3 regions of the Rhizobium sp. FG113 genome follow, and region 3 is predicted to be linked to each of the others. Evidence: riboswitches for the same ligand, from Rfam matches in the RefSeq annotation. Region 3 holds a riboswitch; each other region holds the start of a gene.
The links. Region 3 has a riboswitch for cobalamin ahead of ACODTZ_RS05880 (LysR family transcriptional regulator). Riboswitches for the same ligand answer to the same signal wherever they lie in the genome.
Positions count from the first base shown of each region.

Region 1: another riboswitch for cobalamin. It lies ahead of bluB (5,6-dimethylbenzimidazole synthase); the one in region 3 lies ahead of ACODTZ_RS05880 (LysR family transcriptional regulator).
Region 2: another riboswitch for cobalamin. It lies ahead of cobU (bifunctional adenosylcobinamide kinase/adenosylcobinamide-phosphate guanylyltransferase); the one in region 3 lies ahead of ACODTZ_RS05880 (LysR family transcriptional regulator).

Region 1 covers NZ_JBMDKV010000003.1:384,674-392,309, forward strand. The annotation lists gene ACODTZ_RS12165 (NADP-dependent malic enzyme) at 54-2,366, shown strand; gene ACODTZ_RS12170 (DUF2865 domain-containing protein) at 2,509-3,627, shown strand; gene bluB (5,6-dimethylbenzimidazole synthase) at 3,641-4,327, opposite strand; cobalamin riboswitch at 4,368-4,552, opposite strand; gene ACODTZ_RS12180 (TolB family protein) at 4,578-5,411, opposite strand; gene ACODTZ_RS12185 (LTA synthase family protein) at 5,686-7,581, shown strand.
Region 2 covers NZ_JBMDKV010000009.1:216,823-224,458, reverse strand. The annotation lists partial or broken gene ACODTZ_RS21260 (cobaltochelatase subunit CobN) at 1-23, opposite strand, end outside; gene cobW (cobalamin biosynthesis protein CobW) at 295-1,344, opposite strand; gene cobU (bifunctional adenosylcobinamide kinase/adenosylcobinamide-phosphate guanylyltransferase) at 1,349-1,867, opposite strand; cobalamin riboswitch at 2,159-2,551, opposite strand; gene ACODTZ_RS21245 (chloride channel protein) at 2,798-4,588, shown strand; gene ACODTZ_RS21240 (cobyric acid synthase) at 4,585-6,039, opposite strand; gene ACODTZ_RS21235 (hypothetical protein) at 6,485-6,832, shown strand; gene ACODTZ_RS21230 (entericidin domain-containing protein) at 6,839-6,994, opposite strand; gene ACODTZ_RS21225 (LysR family transcriptional regulator) at 7,150-7,636, opposite strand, start outside.
Region 3 covers NZ_JBMDKV010000001.1:1,319,088-1,326,723, forward strand. The annotation lists gene aztD (zinc metallochaperone AztD) at 158-1,387, shown strand; gene ACODTZ_RS05880 (LysR family transcriptional regulator) at 1,518-2,405, opposite strand; cobalamin riboswitch at 2,578-2,791, opposite strand; gene ACODTZ_RS05885 (DUF1852 domain-containing protein) at 2,995-3,978, shown strand; gene ACODTZ_RS05890 (methionine synthase) at 4,006-5,034, shown strand; gene ACODTZ_RS05895 (hypothetical protein) at 5,031-5,411, opposite strand; gene ACODTZ_RS05900 (aldo/keto reductase) at 5,661-6,653, shown strand; gene ACODTZ_RS05905 (PQQ-dependent sugar dehydrogenase) at 6,798-7,636, shown strand, end outside.

The DNA.
Region 1 (7,636 bases), on a different contig from region 3:
GATGTATTGAAAGCGCTCCAATGAAAGCATGTGCGACAGCCTGGAGCATTACGATGGATCACAGCGACAAACCGAAGACGGACAACAAAGCGGCAGGCGGCAGCCTCGATGAACAGGCGTTGTTCTTCCACCGTTATCCCCGTCCCGGCAAGATCGAGATCCAGGCCATCAAGCCGCTCGGCAACCAGCGCGACCTCGCGCTCGCCTATTCGCCCGGCGTCGCCGCCCCCTGTCTCGCCATCCGCGACAATCCTGAGACGGCCGCCGACTACACCTCCCGCGCCAATCTGGTTGCCGTGATCTCCAACGGAACGGCCGTTCTCGGCCTCGGCAATATCGGCCCGCTGGCCTCCAAGCCGGTGATGGAAGGCAAGGCCGTTCTCTTCAAGAAGTTCGCCAATATCGACGTCTTCGACATCGAGGTCGATGCAACGACCGTCGATCACATGGTCTCCACCGTCGCCGCGCTCGAGCCGACCTTCGGCGGTATCAACCTTGAAGACATCAAGGCGCCGGAATGTTTCGAGATCGAGCGCCAGCTCCGCGAAAAGATGAAGATCCCGGTCTTCCATGACGACCAGCATGGCACCGCCATCATCGTCGCCGCCGCGATCCTGAACGGCCTGGAGCTCGCCGGCAAGAAGATCGAAGAGGTCAAGATCGTCGCCTCCGGCGCTGGCGCCGCGGCCCTTGCCTGCCTCAACCTCCTCGTCACCCTCGGCGCCAAGCGCGAAAACATCTGGGTCCACGACCTCGAAGGCCTCGTCTATGAAGGCCGCGTCGAGCTGATGGACGAATGGAAGAGCGTCTACGCGCAGAAGAGCGACACCCGCACGCTGGCTGAAAACATCGGCGGCGCCGACGTCTTCCTCGGCCTCTCGGCCGCCGGCGTCCTGAAGCCGGAGCTCCTGGCGCAGATGGCCGAGAAGCCGCTCATCATGGCGCTTGCCAACCCGAACCCGGAGATCATGCCGGATCTCGCCCGCGCCGCCCGCCCGGACGCGATGATCTGCACCGGCCGCTCGGACTTCCCGAACCAGGTCAACAACGTCCTCTGCTTCCCCTATATCTTCCGCGGCGCGCTCGATTGCGGCGCCGTCACGATCAACGAGGAAATGAAGATGGCGGCCGTGCGCGCCATCGCGGCCCTCGCCCGCGAGGAGCCGTCCGATGTCGCCGCCCGCGCCTATTCGGATGAAACGCCGATCTTCGGCCCCAACTATCTCATCCCCTCGCCGTTTGATCCGCGCCTCATCCTGCGCATCGCGCCCGCCGTCGCCAAGGCTGCGGCCGATAGCGGCGTGGCGCTGCGCCCGATCGCCGATTTCGACGCCTACCTCGACCAGTTGAACCGCTTCGTCTTCCGCTCCGGCTTCGTCATGAAGCCGATCTTCGCGGCGGCCAAGAATGCCGACAAGAAGCGCGTCATCTTCTCCGAAGGCGAAGACGAGCGCGTGCTGCGCGCCGCCCAGGTTCTGCTTGAGGAAGGCATCGCCAAGCCGATCCTGATCGGCCGTCCGCAGGTCATCGAAACGCGCCTGAAGCGCTACGGCCTGCGCATCCGTCCGCTGTCTGATTTCGACGTCATCAATCCGGAAGACGATCCGCGCTTCCGCGAGTACGTCGAGCTCTACCTCTCGCTCGTCGGCCGCCGCGGCGTCATCCCGGAAGCGGCGCGTACCATCGTTCGTACCAACACCACGGTTATCGGCGCGCTGGCGCTGAAGCGTGGCGAGGCCGATGCGCTGATCTGCGGTCTCGAAGGCCGCTATGAGAAGCACCTGCGCGATGTCCGCCAGATCGTCGGCAAGCGCCCAAACGTTCGCGATTTCTCGGCACTCAGCCTGCTGATCTCGCAGCGCGGCGCCACCTTCTTCACTGACACCTATGTGACGTTCAACCCGACTGCCGAGGAAGTGGCGGAATCCGCCGTTCTCGCCGCCGAGGAAATCAAGCGCTTCGGCATCACGCCGCGCGCCGCCCTCGTCTCGCATTCGAACTTCGGTTCGCGTGAATCGGAAAGCGCCACCAAGATGCGCAACGCTCTGCAGCTCGTGCGCGACACCGCGCCCGATCTGGAAGTCGATGGCGAAATGCACGGCGAGAGCGCAATCTCGGAAACGCTGCGCAAGCGCGTCATGCCGAACACCACGCTGCACGACGAAGCCAACCTTCTGGTTTTCCCGAACCTCGATGCGGCCAACATCACGCTCGGCGTCGTCAAGTCGATGACGGACGGCCTGCATGTCGGCCCGATCTTGCTCGGCGCGGCCATGCCCGCCCACATCCTGGCGCCATCGGTCACCTCGCGCGGCGTCGTCAACATGGCGGCCCTCGCGGTCGTCGAGGCATCTCAGCCGGCATGATTTGGGCGGCGTGATTTGCCTTGGACGCTGAAAATGCGTTAGGCTTTGAGCGGCAGCTTGTTAAGACAAGCAATGTATATCGAAGGGCGGGCCATGGTCCGCCCTTCGCCATTTGGTATTTGCTCACTGACGGGACGATGCCTTGAAACGCCTCACGCTGGCCGCAGCACTCCTGATTGCCCTTTCCGCCCCTGCCTATGCGCAGCTGGCGCCGATCTGCGGTCAGCTGCGCGCCCGTCTGGCCACAATTCCAGAGACGATCGGCGGTGGCATGTCGCCCGAAATACGCCGCTTCGCCAGCGCCATCACCGAACAAAACCTCGAGCTTCGCAAGCTGCGCAGCGACCAGCGCCGCAGCGGCTGCAGCAGCGGCAGCATGGTGGTGATCGGCGGCGACAATGCCGGCTATTGCGGCGAGCTAGAACAGGCCGAAGCCAAGATGCTCGACAACATCGCCGACCTGCAGATGCGGCGGGACGAGTTGCGCGCGCAAAGTCCGGACGCCCGCCTGCGCAACGAACTCTTCGCCGCACTCGACGAAAACAACTGCAATTCGCCCGTGCAGCAATATGAAGAGCCGCAATATGCGAACCCGCCCAGCATCGACGATCAGGCCATGCGCAGCGACACCTTCATTCCGCTCGGCGGCGAGCGGCAGCGCTCCTACGAGTTCTCGCCCGGCGGCCAGCCTCTGACGCATCTGAACACGATCTGCGTGCGCAGCTGCGACGGCGGCTTCTTCCCCATCCGCTCGAACGCCACCTCCTTCGATTTCGCCCGCGACGCCAACACCTGCCAGCAGATGTGCCCAGGTATCGAAACCGAGCTCTACTATCACGACGTTTCCAGCGGCGAGACCGAGAACATGATCTCTGCCTCCACAGGCGCGCCCTACAGCGCCATGCCGAATGCATTCGCCTACAAGAACCGCAAGCCCGGTGAGAAATCATCCTGCAGCTGCAATCTGCCCGCCTATTACGAACAGATGCGCCGCAACCAGTCTGTGAGCGCCCCGCCGCCGCAGAGCTCGATCACCACGATCGAAACCCCGAACACCGCCGCCGCCAAGCCCGAAACCCAACCCACGCCTCAACCGCCCGCACCCCAGGCGCAGGTCCCCGATCGCCCCTATGATCCGAGCGCCGGCAAGGTGCGCCAAGTGGGGCCGCAGTTCCTCGCCGGCGATCAAGGGTCGATCGACCTGAAACACCCCGCCATGCCGGGCGCCCAGCCGCAGCAACCGCCGGCGCAGAAGCAATAGCAGGCGTCGCGGGCTATGCGCCCCCGCCCCAGCGATCCGTAAACACCAGATCCTCCAGCGGCAATCGCTGTCGCCACCCTTTCACGGCGAGCTCCGGCTCCTCGTAGAGCTGGTCGACATAGCCGACACAGAGCCATGCGACGATCTCGATCCGCTCAGGCACGCCGAGCGCGCGCTTCAGATCGGCCTCGTGAAAGATGCTCACCCAGCCGACGCCCACGCCCTCGGCGCGCGCTGCAAGCCACAGGTTCTGCACCGCGCAGACGGTGGAATAGGAATCCATCCGCCTATTGTGCGTGCGCCCCAGCACCACGTCGCCGCAGCGATCCGGATCGCAGGTCACGCAGATGCCGACGGGTGCCGTGCGAATGCCCTCCAGTTTCAGGGCGCGGTAGGCTTGCTGCCGCTCGCCGGAAAACATCGCCGCCGCCTCGGCATTGGCCTTGGTGAAAGCCTCCCACACGGTCGAACGCACGGCTTGATCGCGCACCACAATGAAATTCCACGGCTGCATGAAGCCAACGGACGGCGCATGATGAGCGGCCGCCAGCAGCCGTCCGATCACGTCATCGGGCACGGCATCCGGCAGGAACTCCGATCGCACATCGCGTCTGGTCTCGATGGCTCTGTAAACGGCGTCGCGCTCGCTCGCCGAAAAGGCACCCGCTCTCGCAAGAGAGCCAGATTGGTCTGGTCGCATCGTCAATCCCCAACAACACAACCGGCCGCTGTCCAGGCGGTCAGTCTATGATTGTCGGGCCGGTCTTCTGACTTGGCGTCATCCGTCTGCCACGCCTTCCCGGCAAAAAGCGCCAGTGGCATAAAGCGGCAGACGTCGGCCTTACAGCGTTGGGCACGTTCCGGTCTTGCACCGAATTCCCGATTCTCCCGCAAGCCTGCGGGCACCCGACGCGCCACCTATGCCGACAAACCGCGCATGATGCAATCGCTCAAGCCTCGACCGGGAAATATCGCACATAGGCGAATTCGTCACCATCGGGTGACCAGTTCGGAACATTGATCGATCCCTGCCCGCCGAAGAGCTCGAACAGCGTCGTCAGGTTGCCGCCGTCCATATCCATGATCCGCATCCGCACATGCTTGTCACGCGGATGGTCGAAGACCTCAGGGTCGTAGGAAATCAGCACCACCTTGTCGTTCTTCGGCGACGGATGCGCGAACCAGTTGCCGTAATTGTCGTGCGTCACCTGCTCCACGCCGGTCCCGTCGGGATGGATACGCCAGATCTGCATCAGGCCGGTGCGGCTGGAGTTGAAATAGATCCAGCGCCCGTCGGCCGAATAATCCGGCCCGTCATTGCGGCCCTCGCCATGCGTCAACCGCCGCTCTTCACCGCCGGTCACGTCGATCGTGTAGATGTCGAACAGGTCGCCGCGAATGCCGCAATAGGCGAGCTCCTTCCCGTCGGGCGACCAGCCGTGCCAGTAGGACGGGTGATTGGTGGTCACCAGCTGCAGCGCCCCACCCTCGATCGGCAGCGTATAGATCGCCGCTTTGCCGAACTCGATCTTGTCCGTGATCACGATGCGAGTGCCATCGGGTGAAATCCCGTGGTCGTTGTTGCAGGCGGTCGCGAATCCGGTATCGACCTTCTGCACTTTCGCTGAACCATCGAGCGCAAGCTTGTAGAGCATGCCTTCGTCGTTGAGCAGGAGATAGCTGCCGTCAGGAGCGTAATTGGGGGCTTCGACCAGCCTCTCGGTCTGCCAGATCACACGGGCCTCGCCCGTCTTGACGTTGTAGATCTCGACGGAACTGCGCATGCAAACTCTCCTCTGACGCGAACATCTCCCTGACCTACGACAGCTAAATAAGGCGCGCAAGGATCGCTCCCGCGCCGCCATGGCAGGCTCCATCCGGAGCACACGCTACATGAGGCAACCAGTCGCCGAAAAGTTTGTGATCAAAAAAGCGTTAAGCCCGCGAAACAACAATGGTTCATCTAGCGTTCATGACGAAGATGTGACAGTTCGGTGACGTTATGATGACACTGGAGTTCCGCCATTGATCGCCCAAGTTTTCAAGTCCGGAGCGGCAATGCGCGAAGCGGCGCTCTATGGTGGCGTTGGCGCGGATACCCGCCCCTCCATCCTGCGCGGCGCAATTGCAGTCGCCCTGACGGCAGTGATGGCGTTGCTTGCAACCTTCTCGGTCGAAGTGATCGCGCGCGGCGGCGCAACCGACGTGGGCGCGTTTCTGTCTTCCACGGCCCGTCCCGGCATGACCACGGTCGTCATGCTGACTGTCGTGATGCTCTGCGTCGATGCGATCCTCGGCCGCCGTTTCCTCTCGGCCCTGGTTGTCCTCCCGCTCGTCCTCGTCCCCGCACTCGTTTCCAATCAGAAGCAGCACTACCTCTCCGATCCGCTCTATCCCTCCGACATGCTGTTCGGCCGCCAGATTCTGGAGTTGCTTCCCGTCATGGTCCGCGACCGCCCGATGACGGCTATCGCGGTTGCCGTCGGCATTCTTCTCTCCGTCAGCGGCCTCGTTCTCGCATGGCGCTACGCCTGGCGCCGCCTGCCAAAGATGGCGCGCCGCAACCGTATCCGCAATCTCTGCCTGACGGTTCCCGTCATCGCCGCCTTCGGCTCGCTGATGGATTACTCGCAATATTCCTATATCCGCGACCGCCTTCAGGTGGTGCCGATGATGTGGGACCAGAAGGAGAACTACCGCAGCAACGGCTTCATCCTCGCTTTCATCTTCAACATCCCGATGGCCGATGTCGCCTCGCCCGCCGGCCTCAATGCGCAGGCGCTCGATGCCATCCCGTCGCGCAATTACGGCTATCTCAGCGGCCCGAGCGACAAGCCTGACGTCATCATGCTGATGAGCGAATCCTTCTGGGATCCGACGCGCCTGAAGACGCTGAAATTCTCCGAAGACCCGATGCCGACGATCCGCGCGGCGCAGTCAGGCCACGTCTTCTCGCCCGAGTTCGGCGGCATGACCGCCAATGTCGAGTTCGAGGCGCTGACCGGCTTCTCGAATGCCTTCCTGCCCTATGGCAGCATTCCCTACCAACAGTATATCCGCAACGACATCCCGTCGCTTGCCACCTTCTTCCGCGGCGAAGGCTATGCGGCCCGTGCGTTGCATCCGTTCAGCGGCTGGTTCTGGAACCGCAACGAGGTCTACAAGGATTTCGGCTTCGAGGAATTCCGCACCGAAGAAACCATGCCGACCATGGAAAAGCGCGGCATTTTCGCCTCCGACGATAGCCTGATGAAGGAGATCATGCAGGAAGCCGACGGGCTCGACCGGCCCTTCTTCTTCTTCGCTGTTACCCTGCAGGGACATGGCCCCTACGAGGCCAACCGTTACGCCAATAACACGGTCGACATCACCGGCAATCTGACCGACGCAGACCGCGCCACGCTCGCCACATATACGCAGGGCGTCAAGGAAGCAGACGACAGCTTCAAGATGCTGACCGAGTGGGCATCCAAGCGTGACCGCGAGACGATCATCGTGCTCTGGGGCGACCACCTGCCGCCGCTCGGCAGCGTCTACACGAATACCGGCTACATGCCCGACCAGGTCGCCACCCGCCGGGCTTCCGTCAGCGTCATGAAGCAGGAGCACGAGACGCCGCTGGTCATCTGGTCAAACCGCAAGGGCGTCAAGCAGAACGTGGGCACCATCAGCCCGTCGCAGCTGCCTTATCATGTGCTGAAGTTCGCCGGTTACGAGCACCCCTTCTACACCGGCTTCCTCGGCCGTGTGCAGAAGAAGTACCCGATCGTCGACCGCTATCAGCTGATCACCCGCGACAACACCGCCTCGCCGGACTGGGTTCGCGACGCCAAGACCATCGATCCGCTGGTCCGCGACTACCGCTATCTCCAGCACGATGTGATGTTCGGCAAGGCGCAGACCGTCGAGCGCTTCTTCCCGCAGCATTCCTGGCTACGAGCAGAGGGCTCCTGAGCACGGCAGGCATGCACGTTGCCGCATTGCATTCCTGGCGCATAACGGAATACTC
Region 2 (7,636 bases), on a different contig from region 3:
TGCTGGGCTAGAAGAAGGTGCATATCGATGTGTCTTTACGGAGAATGGTATTCGTAGGCGTGGAGTGCGTGGCCCCCTCATCCGACCCTTCGGGCCACCTTCTCCCCGTTGGGGAGAAGGAAAGATTGTTGCGAGCGGCCGGCCCCGAGTCTCTTCTCCCCCACGGGGGTCCGAAGGACGGGTCGAGACCAGCGGCTCGACCCCGGTCGGTGGCCCGAAGGGTCGGATGAGGGGGCCACACGGCACCACTCAAACGATTTTCAAAGCAACAACCGCCCATCCCAACCATCAACCTTAAACCAGACCCTCGATCGCCTCACGCACCGCACCCTCATCCATTTCGTGCAACCCGATCACCACCAGCCGCGTGCCGCGCGTCTCGCCGGCGGCCCAGGCGCGGTCGAAATAATGGTCGATCCGGCTACCAACGGCCTGCAGCTGCAGGCGCATCGGCTTGCCGGGGACGTCGACGAAGCCCTTGACGCGCAGAACGTCGTGCTCGGCGATGATGCCCTTCAGGCTCTCGACGAAAACAGCCGGATCGGCGATCGGGCCGAGCTCGACGACGAAGCTGTCGAACTCGTCGTGATCGTGCGGCGTGCCGTCCTCATGCTCAAGTTCGTGATGGGACTTGCGGTTGCCGATATCCGCCTCGGTGCCGATGCCAAGGCCGAGCAGTACGCTTGCCGGCACCTCGCCGTTCTTCGCCTCGATCATCGCGGGCTTGCGCGCCGTGCGCGAGGCAACCTCATCGCGCACCCGGGCAAGGCCGGCGCCATCGATGAGGTCGGTCTTGTTGAGCACGATCAGGTCGGCGCAGGTCAGCTGGTCCTCGAAGAGTTCCTCGATCGGGCTCTCGTGGTCCAGCGTCTCGTCCTCCGCGCGGCGGGCGTCGACGGCGTCATGATCGTCGGCGAAGCGGCCGGCGGCGACGGCGGCGCTGTCGACCACCGTGATCACGCCATCCACGGTCACCTGCGTACGGATGTCGGGCCAGTTGAAGGCGGCGACCAGCGGCTGCGGCAGGGCAAGACCCGAGGTCTCGATGACGATATGATCAGGACGGTTCTCGCGCTCAAGGAGCTTGCTCATCGTCGGGATGAAGTCGTCGGCCACCGTGCAGCAGATGCAGCCATTGGTGAGCTCGATGATATCGTCCTCGGTGCAGTTTTCCGCGCCGCAGCCCTTCAGCACTTCGCCGTCGACGCCGAGATCGCCGAACTCGTTGATGATGAGCGCGATCTTCTTGCCGCCCGCATTGGTCAACAGGTTGCGGATCATCGTCGTCTTGCCGGCGCCAAGAAAGCCGGTGATCACTGTGGCGGGGATCTTCTGCTGGTTCATCAATTCAACCCTTCATTTTCAGCGGCAGTCCCGCCGCGATAAAATACACATCCGCGGCGACCGCCGCGATCATCTGGTGCAGCCGTCCGGCATGGTCGCGAAATTCGCGGGCCATGCGGTTCTCGGGCACGATGCCGAGGCCGACTTCATTGGAAACGATGACGAGGCGCGCCTTCGCCTGTGGCAGATAGGCGGCCAGTGCCGCGAATTCCGCCGCCATGTCGCGCTCTTCCATCATCAGATTGGTAACCCAGAGCGTCAGGCAATCGACAAGCAATGCCCGCCCCTCGCCATCGATGGCAGTCAGCTGGCCGACTAGATCGAGCGGCTCCTCGTGCGTCATCCAGAGATCACCGCGATCGGCCTTGTGCTGATCGATCCGCGCGCGCATCTCCTCGTCCCAGGCGCGGCCGGTGGCGATGTAATGGCGCTCGAGACCGCTGGCGATGACCAGCTGCTCGGCAAAACGCGACTTGCCGGAGCGGGCGCCGCCGAGGATTAGGCTGGAGGAAACCGTGATCATGCCGCGAAGGCTTCCGGCGATAAGCGCGGCCATCCACCACGATCTCCCTCATTCCTGTGCTTGTCACAGGAATCCAGCCACCGCGTGTCCGCGCGGTGAATGGCTTCGTTGCTTGCGGGGTGTCTTCCGCGTCCAAGGACTTGGACGCGCTGGATTCCTGTGACAAGCACAGGAATGAGGGTGCCCATATTGAACGTTCCGAGCGCCCGGCCTGACGCCGACGCCAAAATCTCATTGTCTGCCATGACAACCTCCGTGCTGGCATTGGGCACACTTGCCCAGGGGTGGGCTTTGCGCCCGGCACGATTGGCAGGTCTCCTGGCTCGCGGGTCCAGGCGACGATCGGGCTAGCCACGCAGGCCATCCCGATCGTGCCATCGGTTCTTCCTCGCCTTCCCGGCTGCAATCATGAAAAGGCGGACGATTCGTAGATTTAGAGGCGTCCAACCCCGGTTGATCATGGCTTGCATTGCCAGTGGCTTTTCCGCCGTCTTCAGCCCCTCACCCGCCTGCACCACGCAGGCAGCCGGCTTGAGAGCATCCGACGCCGGACGGAAGACCCTGACCGCTCTACAGTCGCGGGGTCGGCTGTGATGAAGGCGCCCTGGTTGGGTCCACCCCGTCACATTCCCTTTTCATCCGCACCGCTTTTGGCGATCCGGAACCATCCGTTATCGATCCATGGTTAGGCAAGCGTGACTGCGAAGTCAATCGACGGCCAATCGCAGCCACCAGCCAAATTGACTGACATCAAGCCTCAAGACGATCATCTCTACCAGATTTATCGTCTATTATCAGAGACTTAATGTCATAAAAACTTGTTGCGTCAGCCGGGTTTTTGCCGCATTTGCAGCGCATGCGGCGCAGCACCGCAAATGTCCCCTCCTTTACCACCCTTGAACGGGCTTCCGCCCGCCTAGTTTCCCCACCATGCGCCTGAAAATCAATCTGAGACGGCTTGGCCCGCTACACACACTGCTCGATGTGGGGCGCATGCGCGCGCTCCTGAGACGCAGCGAAATGGGCATGGTGCTGGCCGGCGCGCTGATCGGCGTCACGTCAGGCCTCGCCGTCACCGGCATGAGCCTGATCTCGCGCGAGATGCACAGCCTGATCTTCGGGATCAGCGACGTGGAGCGTCTGAGCTCCTCTCAGATCGACGACAAGTTCCTGCTGATGGCCGCCCCCGTTTGCGGCGGCATCCTGCTCGGCCTGTTGATGTATGTGCTGGCGAAGACCCGCAAGAAGCCGATGGTCGACCCGATCGAGGCCAACGCGCTACATGGCGGCCGCCTGTCCTTGACCGACAGCATCATCGTCGCGATCCAGAACCTGATTTCCAACGGCTTCGGCGCATCCGTCGGCCTTGAGGCCGGCTATACGCAGTTGGCGTCCGGCATCGCCTCGAAGCTCGGTTTCAAACTACAGCTGCGCCGCGCCGATCTGCGCGTTCTTGTCGGCTGCGGCGCCGCCGGTGCCATCGCGGCCGCCTTCAATGCGCCGCTGACGGGCGCCTTCTACGCCTTCGAGCTGATCATCGGCACTTACACGATCGTGTCGCTGACGCCGGTCGTCGTCTCGGCACTCGTTTCCACGCTGGTCGCCCGGCTGCTGGCCGGCAGCGATTTCATCATCGATGTCGGCGATTTCGGCACCGTCATGCCGGCCGACTATGTGCCCGCCATCCTGCTCGGCGCCTTCTGCGCCGGCATCGGCATCCTGATCATGCAGGGCGTCGCCTTTATCGAGGAGCTCGCACGCCGCAGCTCGATCGCGCTCCCCTTCCGCCCGGCGCTTGGCGGCATCATCGTCGGGTTGCTTGCGCTGGTGACGCCGCAGGTACTGTCGGCAGGCCATGGCGCCCTGCATCTCAATCTCGACCGAGAAGTCGTGATTCCCGTGCTGATCGGCCTTTTCCTGCTAAAGGCGCTGGCCTCGGCGATATCGATCGGCTCCGGCTTCCGCGGCGGCCTGTTCTTCGCCTCGCTGTTCATGGGCGCGCTGCTCGGCAAGTTCTTCGCCTACTCGGCCCCCTATTTCGCCCATGCGACACTGACACCGATCATCTACGCCGTCGTCGGCATGAGCTCGCTTGCCGTGGCCGTCATCGGCGGACCGCTGACCATGACCTTCCTGGCGCTCGAGATCACCGGCGACTTCCCGATCACGGCGCTGGTCTTGGCTGCCGTCATCACCTCGTCGCTCGTCGTGCGCAGCACCTTCGGCTACTCCTTCGCCACATGGCGCTTCCACCTGCGCGGTGAAAGTATCCGCAGCGCCCATGATGTCGGCTGGATCCGCAATCTGACGGTCAACAAGCTGATGCGCGCCGACGTCAAGACCGCGAAGGTCGGTATCAGCATCGAGCAATTCAAGGAAAGCTTCCCGATCGGCTCGGCCCAGCGCGTGATCCTGGTCGAAGACAGCGGCAAATATGCCGGCCTCGTGCTTGTGCCGGATATCTACGCCAACCTCACCGACACCGCCGACGAGAGCAAAGGCCTCGACGAATTCGTGCGCTACCGCAACGACTTCCTGACCCCGCAGATGAATGCCAAGCAGGCCGCCGCGATCTTCGACAAGACGGAAAGCGAAGCGCTCGCCGTCGTCAACAATCTCGTCGAGCGCACCGTGGTCGGCCAGCTCAGCGAAGCCCACACGCTGCGCCGCTACAGCGAAGAACTGGACCGCCGCCGCCGCGAGGTCTCCGGCGAGATTTAACTGAGCAGACTATCCAGCCAGCGCTTGTCGAGATGCGTTTCGAGCTCTGCAGCAACCTCGTCAAGCGCCTGCTCGACGCCGGCGCGATAGTCGCGGCTTTGGCCTGTCAGGCCGAAGCTTGCAAGCAGCCGGGACCGGTAGCCGTCACTCGCAAACAGCCCGTGCAGATACGTCCCAACGATCCGCCCGTCCCCTGAGATCGCGCCATCAGGCTTGCCATCGACGATCGCGAAGGGCCGCACGCGGTCGGCGCCTTCGGTAATCCCGAGATGGATCTGGTAGCCCGAGAGAGCCTCGCCATTCTCCGCCGAAACCGCCACGCTGTTGCGCACGGTCTTCTCCGCGTCCATGACGGTCTCGACGTCGAGCAAGCCGAGCCCCTCGATCTCGCGCACGCTCCCTTCGATCCCCAGCGGATCACGCACCGTCCGGCCGAGCATCTGGTAACCGCCGCAAATGCCGATGACCCGTCCACCGCGCCTGATATGCGCGGAGAGATCCTGATCCCAACCCTGCGTCCTGAAATCGGCAAGATCGGAAATAGTCGACTTCGACCCAGGAAGGATGATCAACTGCGCATCGGCAGGCAATCGTTCGCCAGCGCGCACAAAGACGAGTTCCACATCCGGCTCCGCCAGCAGCGGATCGAGATCGTCAAAGTTGGCGATCCGCGGCAAAACCGGAACCGCGACCTTCAGCGCCCCGGCCTGCCCCCGCGCCAGCCGCTCCAGCGCCACCGAATCCTCCGCCGGCAGCCGCGAAGCGGCCTTCAGCCAAGGCACGACGCCGAAACAGGGCCAGCCGGTGAAACGCCCGACAGCAGCAATCCCGTCATCGAATAGCGACACGTCGCCACGAAACTTGTTGATGATATAGCCCGAGATCATCGCCCGATCCTCGTCAGACAGGATCGTGTGCGTACCGACCAGCGAAGCGATCACGCCGCCACGATCGATATCGCCGACGAGAACCACGGGAACGCCGGCGCGCGTCGCAAAGCCCATATTGGCGATATCGCCGGGCCGCAGGTTGATCTCGGCGGGCGACCCCGCCCCCTCGACGATGACGAGATCGGCGCCGCCCGAAATCCTCTGAAAGCTTTCGGTGACATAGTCGAGCAATTGTGGCTTCAGCCGCTGGTAGTCGCGTCCCTTGGCCTGCCCCCAGACCTTGCCCTGCACGATGATCTGGCTGCCGACATCCGATTGCGGCTTCAAGAGCACCGGGTTCATGTGCACGGACGACGGCACCCGCGCGGCCATCGATTGCAGCCACTGCGCCCGCCCGATCTCGCCGCCATCATCGGCGACCGCGGCATTGTTCGACATGTTCTGCGGCTTGAACGGGCGCACCGAGATGCCGCGATTGGCGGCCAACCGGCAAAGGCCGGCGACGAGCACCGTCTTGCCGACATCCGAGCCGGTTCCTTGCAGCATGATGGCTTTGGTCATTTGGCGCGGCGCTCCTCAAAACTGAAGACGGCGTACAACGGCGTTTCAGCCCCGGTCAATCGCAACGGCTCAATCGCAGCCGCTTGAAATGCGAAAGCCGCGCAGACCTAAGGTCGCGCGGCTTGCCGAAATACGCTGGCGCTTTGCCCATACACGGCGAAGCTCACGTTCCCCGGGACGCAATACCTGATCCGGAGAAGCAGCGGTTGTCCCCCGCCACGCAGCTATTCTTAGCGCCACATTGTTACCGGATGGTTAGTGAGCACTTAACCAAATATGAATTCAGGCCCTTTTGACGATTTTGTTTCGGCAACGATATGAGCGGATTGAGACAGGCTGCCGCACGGGCGACAGGTTTCGGCAAGCCAGCGCGTTGCATATAAGTCGCCGAAGACGACTCGCCGCTTCCAGCGGCGAACGAGTACCGATGACATGGAGAATGACGATGACCTCAGCCCCGTTTCCCGATTCCGAGACGATCGCCGCCAAGTTTTCCGCGCTGGGCGAACAGGACAAGTCCTATCTTGGGCTGATCATGGAAAACCCGGCGCAGGACGACAGCCTGCTAGATGGCATCCATCGTCACCTCGACAATGCGTCGCGCGCACCGTTCCTGAACACGCTGAAGCTCGAGGCATTGGGAAAATGGGTTGGGGACGCAGCACCGCCGCGTCTCCAGATTCGTTTGATGGAAGCTTCCAAGTCCAGCCAGCATCCGACCTACTCCGCCTTCCGCAAGGGCCTGACGGCATCGGGTGGCCTAGAGAAAGCCTATCCGCAGGCGAAGATCTGAGCCGGCTTAGCGCTGCGCGGCGTGATTGACGTTGCGGCCGGCATCCTGCGTGGCGTTGACGGCGTTCGCCGTATCGCGACCGACGCCACGGATGGTGTTGGCGCAAGAGGCCAGAGTGAACAGAAGCATGATGGCAGCACCAATCTTTACCGTGGTGGTCATAGTCGGAAATCCCTTGTTTAAAAAACCGCTCTCCGCAGCCAGTCGCACGACTGCTGCGCGCTGATAACGCACTGAACCGAAAAAGGTTTCAGCCGGACTTCTCTTTTTTAAATGAGCGATATTAGCCGGGCACGAATACCCTGCCCGGCTGACCTTCAGGCGGCGATCGCCTTGGCTTTTTCGCTGAACGCAAGCCGGATGCTTTCGGCCACCGTTTTCATAGGCGCGGTCATCTGCGAGATGGTCAACAGGCGGATATCGAAGGAGCCGAGCTCGGGAAGCCCGTCCTGCGCGCCGAGGATTTCCATATCCTCTCCGACATAGGAGCGCGGTAGCGGCGCGATCGCGAGATCAGAGACCACGGCGGCGCGCTGCGCCATCGTGTGGCCGCTCAGAAACGCCACGCGGAAATCCCGCTTCATCCGCTCGAGCTGCGCAAGCGCCTCAAGCCGCCAGATGCATCCCTCTTCCCAGATGGAGATTGGCAGCGGCTCGCGGCGATGCGCGGTACCGCATTTGGCGCCGGCCCAGACCAGCCGCTCGCGATAGACGATCTCACCATCGGTCGGCAGCGGGCGCGTGGCGCAGTTGATCAGCGCCAGATCGAGCCTCTGCTCCTCCATGCGCTTGCGAAGCCCCAGG
Region 3 (7,636 bases):
TTTTCCGCAGGCCATCTTGACCACAGAACTAATTCACAGTTTATATCGTAACTGTATAACATTACAGATCATCGGATCTCGCTCGTGCACGACGGCTTACTTTGGCGGTCTCGAAGCCAGATCTCAAAGACGACAGTTTCAAAATTGGGAGACATCCATGTTCCGATCCAAGGTTCCTTTACTCCTCGCCACAACGATCATCGCCGGCACCGTTACGCCCCTGACGCTGCGCGCCGAGGAGGAAAGCCGCGAGACCTGGCGCCTCTTCGTTGCAGACCATACGCAGCCGATCGTTCGCGCTATCGATCTTGGTAGCGACAAGCAAATCGGTCGTTTCGAATTGGAGGGTTATGCGGCGCTGTCGCTCAGCGATACCGGCCGCACCGTGTTCGCGATCCAGGGCGACCAGAATGTCGTCCACGCGATCGACACGGGGATTGCCCTGTCCGACCATGGCGAACATCGCGACATCGAGATCAAGGATCCGAAACTGCTGGCACCGATGATTAAAGGCCATAAGCCGGGCCACGTGGTCGCGCATGGAGACGACCTTGCCGTATTTTTCGATCGTGAAAACAGCTTCGACCTTCTAAAGGAAAGCGCGCTGCAGGAAGGCAAGGCAGATCCCAAACCATACGACGCCACAGCCGCCCACCACGGCGTTGCCGTTCCGATGGGCAATTATCTTCTTGTCTCCGTGCCAAACATGGAGGCACCGGCCAAGGAGAGGGAATTGCCGCCGCGCCTTGGTCTTCGCGTGCTCGACAGAGACGGAAAACAGGTGGGCGATGTAGCAAAATGCACGGGCCTCCACGGCGAAGCGACCTCCGCGCGTCTTGTCGCCTTCGGTTGCGAGGAAGGTGTCCTTGTCGTACGGCCTGGTGGCATCGATGGGCCGAAGATCGAAATGCTGAGCTATGGCGATGGAATGCCCAAGGGCAAGGTCTCGACGCTTCTTGGCGGAACCTCCATGCAGTTCTTTCTCGGAAACTACGGGGAAGACAAGGTGGTGCTGATCGATCCCGACGACAAAAAGCCCTATCGCCTCATCGACCTGCCTCTGCGCCGCATCGATTTCGCGCTCGACCACGCAAGGCACCACAATCCCTATGTCCTGACGGAAGATGGCAAGCTTCATCTGCTGGACGTCGTGGATGGCAGCATCAAGACGTCGGTATCGGTCACCGAGCCCTATAGCAAGGATGGCCATTGGCGCGACCCACGGCCGCGCCTCGCCGTTGCCGGCGACCACATCGCCGTAACCGATCCGCGCCATAGCCTGGTTCGCATGGTCGACGCTGAGACATTCAAGGAAGACAGGACGATCGCCGTCGAAGGACAGCCCTTCGCAATTGTCGCGGTCGGCGGATCGGGTGCAGTACACTAGCCACAGAGGGGAGCGCCTGCCCACGCTGGCGCTCCCCTTAAGAGTTCGAACGTTGCGCGCCCACAGGCCCCGTGATGTTACAGCGCGCAAGAGCGGTGGGCCGTCGAGGCGGATCGAAGATATCGCCACGTCAGGCCGATATCCGGCGCGACGTCGCGAGAAACCCCGATATGAAATCGAGCGCGTCGTCGCCTTCTCTTAGACCGAGATGAATGCTTTTCCGGATTCGCCTTTGCCCGATGCTGACGGGCCGGACACCGAGCTCTGCCGCTTCCCGCCGCACAAGCCAGTTCGGAATGGCGCTCACTCCGCGGCCCGCCGCGACGAGCTGAAGCATCATTTCCGTCGTCTCCACATTGCGGTGGTGGCGCGGCCGGCAGTTTGCGGGCACCAGAAAATGCGTGAACACATCCAGCCGCTCCGGCGGCACCGGGTAGGTGAACAGCGTCTCATCCAGAAGGTCGGCAGGCTCGGCATGTCGTTTCAGCGCCAGCGGATGATCGACCGGCACGGCGAGCACCAACTCGTAATCGAACACCGGCAGATAGTGGATGCCCGGCGTCTCGATCGGATCCGGCGTGATCAGGATATCGATTTCGTATCCTGTGAGCGCCGCGACGCCGCCGAAGGCGAATGATGTCGTCAGTTCGAGGTCCACATCCGGCCAGTCCATGAGATAGGGCTTCGTGACACCCATGAGCCATTGGTGGCAGGGATGACACTCCATGCCAATCCTGAGCGAGCCCCGCTGGCCATGGCGATAATCCGACAGGACAGTCTCAGCCCTTTCGATCTGCGGCAGGACTCGCTGCGCAAGTCCCACGATGTAGCGGCCGGCCTCCGTGAGACGAAGGTTGCGGCCGTCCTTCGCCCACATCGCAACGCCATAGCGTTCTTCGAGCTTGCGGATCGTGTGGCTGAGAGCCGATTGCGAGAGATTCAGCCGCTCCGCCGCAGCCGTCAGGCTGCCCAGTCGGTCGACCTCGCGCAGGATCGATAGATGCTGCCTATCCAACATCATTACGCCCGCGCGTTATCGAAAGAAACGACGTCGCGCTGGGCGGATCTTTGTATCATGAAGGTTTCTGTCATCGGCACTACCATCAGGTTGCGGCAGGGCAGGACGATGACGCAGAGACGACGGCACGGGAGTGCCGACGCGAAAGCGGCACTCCGGGACACCCCGCCCGTGGACGTTATCGATCGCGGCAGGTCTCCTGGCTCACGGGTCGTCGCTCTGGTCCGTCTTCCCGAGGCTGGCCTCAGTGACTTCTATGGACTTTCGCTCACCGCTTACAGTTGCGGGGGCAGCTTCGGCCTCGGGCTGTAAATCAAACCTTCACCGAATTCCCTCTTAGCTCCAGCGCATTGGCGCGCCCGAGAACCACGATGACCAACCAATGTCTGATGTCGCCGAAGTGGTCAAGACGTGATCATCAGTGCCGCGCGAGGTTCGGCGCCCGCCTTTAAACCATGAGCACGGCTCATGGCTCCATGAGATAAAACCAATATTTCCCGCTCAGTCCGTCAGGCATAAGAGGCGGACAGCTTCAGGAGAGACAGTCCGAGACTGCCGACTGAGAACCCCATTAGGATGCCGGACCGCGATGAGTACAGAGCTCAAGTTTACCATCAAGAGCATTTGCTTCGATGAGGACTATCGCCCCGCGGAACATACGCGGGTTACTACCAACTTTGCCAATCTGGCGAGAGGCAAGAGCCGCCAGGCGAACCTGCGCAACGCGCTGAGGATGATCGACAACCGTTTCAACGCCCTGGCGCATTGGGACAATCCCAAAGGCGATCGTTATGCCGTCGAGCTCGACATCATCTCGGTGGAGATGAACATCGATGCGCAAGGCGACAATGATGTTTTCCCATTGATCGAGATATTGAAGACGACCATCGTCGATGGAAAGACCCACGAGCGCATCGAGGGCATTGTCGGCAACAACTTCTCCTCCTACGTCCGGGATTACGACTTCAGCGTCGTGCTGCCTGAGTACAACAGGGATCGCTCTGCTTTCGCGGCCCCAGCCGATTTCGGCGATCTGCATGGAAACCTGTTCAAGTGCTTCCTGAACTCGGATGCCTACAGAGCGCATTTTCACAAGGCGCCAGTCATTTGCCTCAGCGCCTCGAGCAGCAAGACATATCGCAGGACAGGAAATCAGCATCCCGTATTGGGTGTCGAATACGAACAGGATGAGTTGTCTTCGACGGATCTCTACTTCCAGAAAATGGGGCTGCAGGTTCGCTTCTTCATGCCTCCGAACAGCGTTGCACCTTTTGCCTTCTATTTCCTCGGCGACCTGCTCGATGATTACACCAATCTTGAACTGATCAGCACCATCAGCACGATGGAGACGTTTCAGAAGATCTATCGGCCCGAGATCTACAACGCCAACTCTGCGGCAGGCGCCTGCTATCAGCCCAACCTGAAGCACCAGGATTATTCGCTCACGCGCATCGTCTACGACCGCGAGGAACGAAGTCGATTGGCTGTCGAGCAAGGAAGGTTTGCCGAGGAGCACTTCATCAAGCCGTACAGGGCCATTCTTGAACAATGGTCTGCCAATCACGCTCGTTGAAGAACCAAAGACACAAGGTCGCTTATCATGAAAAAACTGTTGCCCACCTCAACCGCCGGCAGCTTGCCCAAACCCTCGTGGCTGGCTCAACCTGAAAAACTCTGGTCGCCATGGAAGTTGCAGGATGAGGAATTGGCCGAAGGCAAGCGAGACGCCCTGCGTTTGGCCCTGGACGATCAACGACAGGCAGGCATCGATATCGTCAGCGACGGCGAGCAGACGCGCCAGCACTTCGTCACGACATTCGTCGAGCATCTTGATGGCGTTGATTTCGAGAAACGGGAGACGGTGAGGATTCGCAATCGCTATGATGCGAGCGTTCCGACCGTCGTCGGTGCCGTGTCTCGGCCAAAGTCGGTCTTTGTCGAGGACGCCAGGTTTCTGCGACAGCAGACTAGGCAGCCGATCAAGTGGGCCTTGCCGGGGCCGATGACGATGATCGATACGCTTTATGACGCGCACTATAAAAGCCGCGAAAAGCTCGCCTGGGAGTTTGCCAAGATCCTCAATGAAGAAGCGAGGGAGTTGGAGGCGGCTGGTGTTGATATCATCCAGCTCGATGAGCCCGCGTTCAATGTCTTCTTTGATGAAGTGAATGATTGGGGCGTCGCGACCCTTGAAAAGGCAATCGAAGGCCTGAAGTGCGAAACGGCCGTCCATATTTGCTATGGCTACGGCATCAAGGCCAATACGGATTGGAAGAAAACCCTGGGGTCGGAGTGGCGGCAATACGAGGAATCCTTCCCCAAGCTGCAGAAATCCAATATCGATCTCATCTCGCTGGAATGCCACAACTCCCATGTGCCGATCGATCTCATCGAACTTCTCCGGGGCAAGAAGGTGATGGTGGGAGCCATCGACGTGGCGTCAAATGCCATCGAGACCCCGCAGGAAGTCGCCGATACCCTGCGAAAAGCACTGCAGTTCGTGGATGCCGACAAGCTTTATCCCTGCACCAACTGCGGCATGGCGCCCCTATCTCGTCAAGTCGCACGGGGCAAACTGAAAGCCTTGAGCGCCGGCGCCGAGATCATTCGAAGGGAGGTCTCGGCCTAGGAATGGGCGAGCATCAGGAGGCCGACATCAACATGTTGGATCACCGCTTCGGCGACGCGTTCATTCCTGAGGATCTCGTCCAACCCGATCTTCTGGAGGGATGCCTCATTCACGTTCTTGAGCAATGGTGCGCGCCATTTTCGATGCTTCTGGACGCGCTTCGCTACAAGCGGTGACGGCAATTCCATCGAGGTGTTGTTGGACTTATCCAGGCTGACGACGTGGTTGTCGTGTCGGTTCAGTTCGCGGTAGCGACTACATGGAGAAAGAAGCGCCTGTTTGAATCCAGTGATCGCTGCAGAGCGCCGCGGCACTTCGTTCTGCTCATAGGACAACCTCCCCCTGCGCCGGTGTAGTTGCGCATTGATGCTCCCCATTCATAAACCTTATCGGCCGGCAGGACCTAACCGTATGCTTCATACCTCTCTATCTTGAGGATGAATATTTTGGCGAATGCATTGATGGACCTGAAGATCGCGAGCTGCTTGATCGTGCTTGGACAATTCTCTGGCCGCTTTGTCGTGAACCGCGCGTCCTCATGTTCGTCAATGCTCCATCGACCGGCATTGGTCCTTGAAGGACCGTATGCACTGTTCGGTCATCGGACAATTTGAAGGAAAAGTCGTATGAAAACACGTCTACTCGGCAAAAGTGGTCTTGAGGTATCCGCGATTGGGCTTGGCTGCATGGGCATGAGCCAGTCTTACGGCACCAGGCCGGACGAAACGGAAATGATTGATGTCCTTCGCGGGGCAGTGGATGCCGGAGTTACTTTCTTCGATACGGCAGAGGCTTACGGGCCGTTTATCAACGAGAGTCTTGTTGGCAAGGCGCTCGCTCCTGTCCGCGATCGGGTTATCATCGCAACGAAGTTCGGCTTTGACATCAAGCCCGACGGCACCCCTTGGTCCGGCGTCAACAGCCGACCGGAGCATATCCGCGCCGTCGCCGAGGCATCGCTGAAGCGGCTGGATATCGAGACGATCGACCTCTTCTACCAGCATCGCGTCGATCCAAATGTGCCGATCGAAGATGTCGCTGGAACGGTTAAGGATCTGGTTGCCGAGGGTAAGGTCAAGCATTTTGGCATGTCCGAAGCCGGCGCCCAGACGATCCGTCGCGCCCATGCGGTCCAGCCGGTCACGGCCCTTCAAAGCGAGTATTCCCTGTGGTGGCGTCCGCTTGAAACGGAAATCCTGCCGCTGCTGGAAGAGCTCGGCATCGGCCTTGTCCCCTACAGCCCCCTCGGGCGTGGCTTCCTGACCGGAAGCATTGACCAGAGCACGACCTTCGTCAGCACCGATATGCGCAACAACATGCCGCGGTTTACGACGCAAGCGCGGCAGGCAAACCAGGTTCTGATCGATCTGCTCGCCGTAATCGCCAAGCGCAAGGACGCCACCACTGCGCAGATCGCGCTGGCCTGGCTGCTGAGGCAGAAGCCCTGGATCGTGCCTATCCCCGGAACAACAAAACTGTCGCGTATCAACGAGAACATTGGCGCGACGGAAATCGAGCTTTCCGACGAAGACCTTCGGGAAATCGAGGCAGCGGTCGCGCAGATCGATCTGCATGCCAGCCGTTATCCGGATCATCTGGAAAAACTCACCGGCATCTAAGCGGACGCAGATAGCAGCCTCGCCGGCGCCGGAGCGGCTTCCGGCGGGGCCGCGGCGCCACAGATCGCCGCGAGCCTTCGCCTCCAATTGACACTGGACACCCTTCGGCACAGGGCCGAGACAAACAGGGAGCGATGAATAGCCATGAGATCAGTTCTTGCAATCGTAGTGTGCTCACTTTCGATCGCGACGGCGAACGCACAGAGTATCAATGCCGGGAACCGGGATTACTCGACCACGCAACCGTTCATCGCAAGACCAGTGGCAGACTTCGACACGCCCTGGGCAATCGCATTCCTCCCAGACGGACGCCTGCTGGTGACAGAAAAGCCGGGGCGCATGTTTCTCGTATCGCAAAGCGGACGGAAGACCCCGATCACCAATGTGCCAGACGTTGCGGCATCCGGGCAGAACGGCCTACTGGACGTTGCCGTATCGCCAACATACCGAAGCGACAGACGTATCTATATCAGCTATGTCGAGCCAAGTGACGGTGGCAGCGGACTCGCGCTAGCCGAAGCGACGCTTGCTGTATCTGGGCCACAGGCGTCATTGCAGAACCTGAACGTGATCTGGCGGCAGACGCCGAAAGGCGGCCGGGGCCAGCCCGGCGGCATAATCGCGTTCGATCCGGCCGGGAGGCATCTCTTCCTTACCTCCGGAGACGGGATGATACCTTCTGGCGCGCAGGATCAGGACCAGACGCTCGGCAAGGTACTACGGCTCAATCTCGACGGCTCCACGCCGGACGACAATCCGCAGGTCGAAGATGGTGGGGTGCGTGCACAGACCTGGACGATGGGCCATCGCAACCCTTACGGTCTGGCGTTTGCGCCCGACGGAAAGTTATGGCTGCACGAGATGGGGCCGCGGGGCGGCGACGAGGTCAACCTGATTGAACCCGGCCGGAACTATGGATGGCCGCTGGTCTCGAACGGTGACAATTACAGCGGCACGCCGATCCCCCGGCATTCCACCAAGCC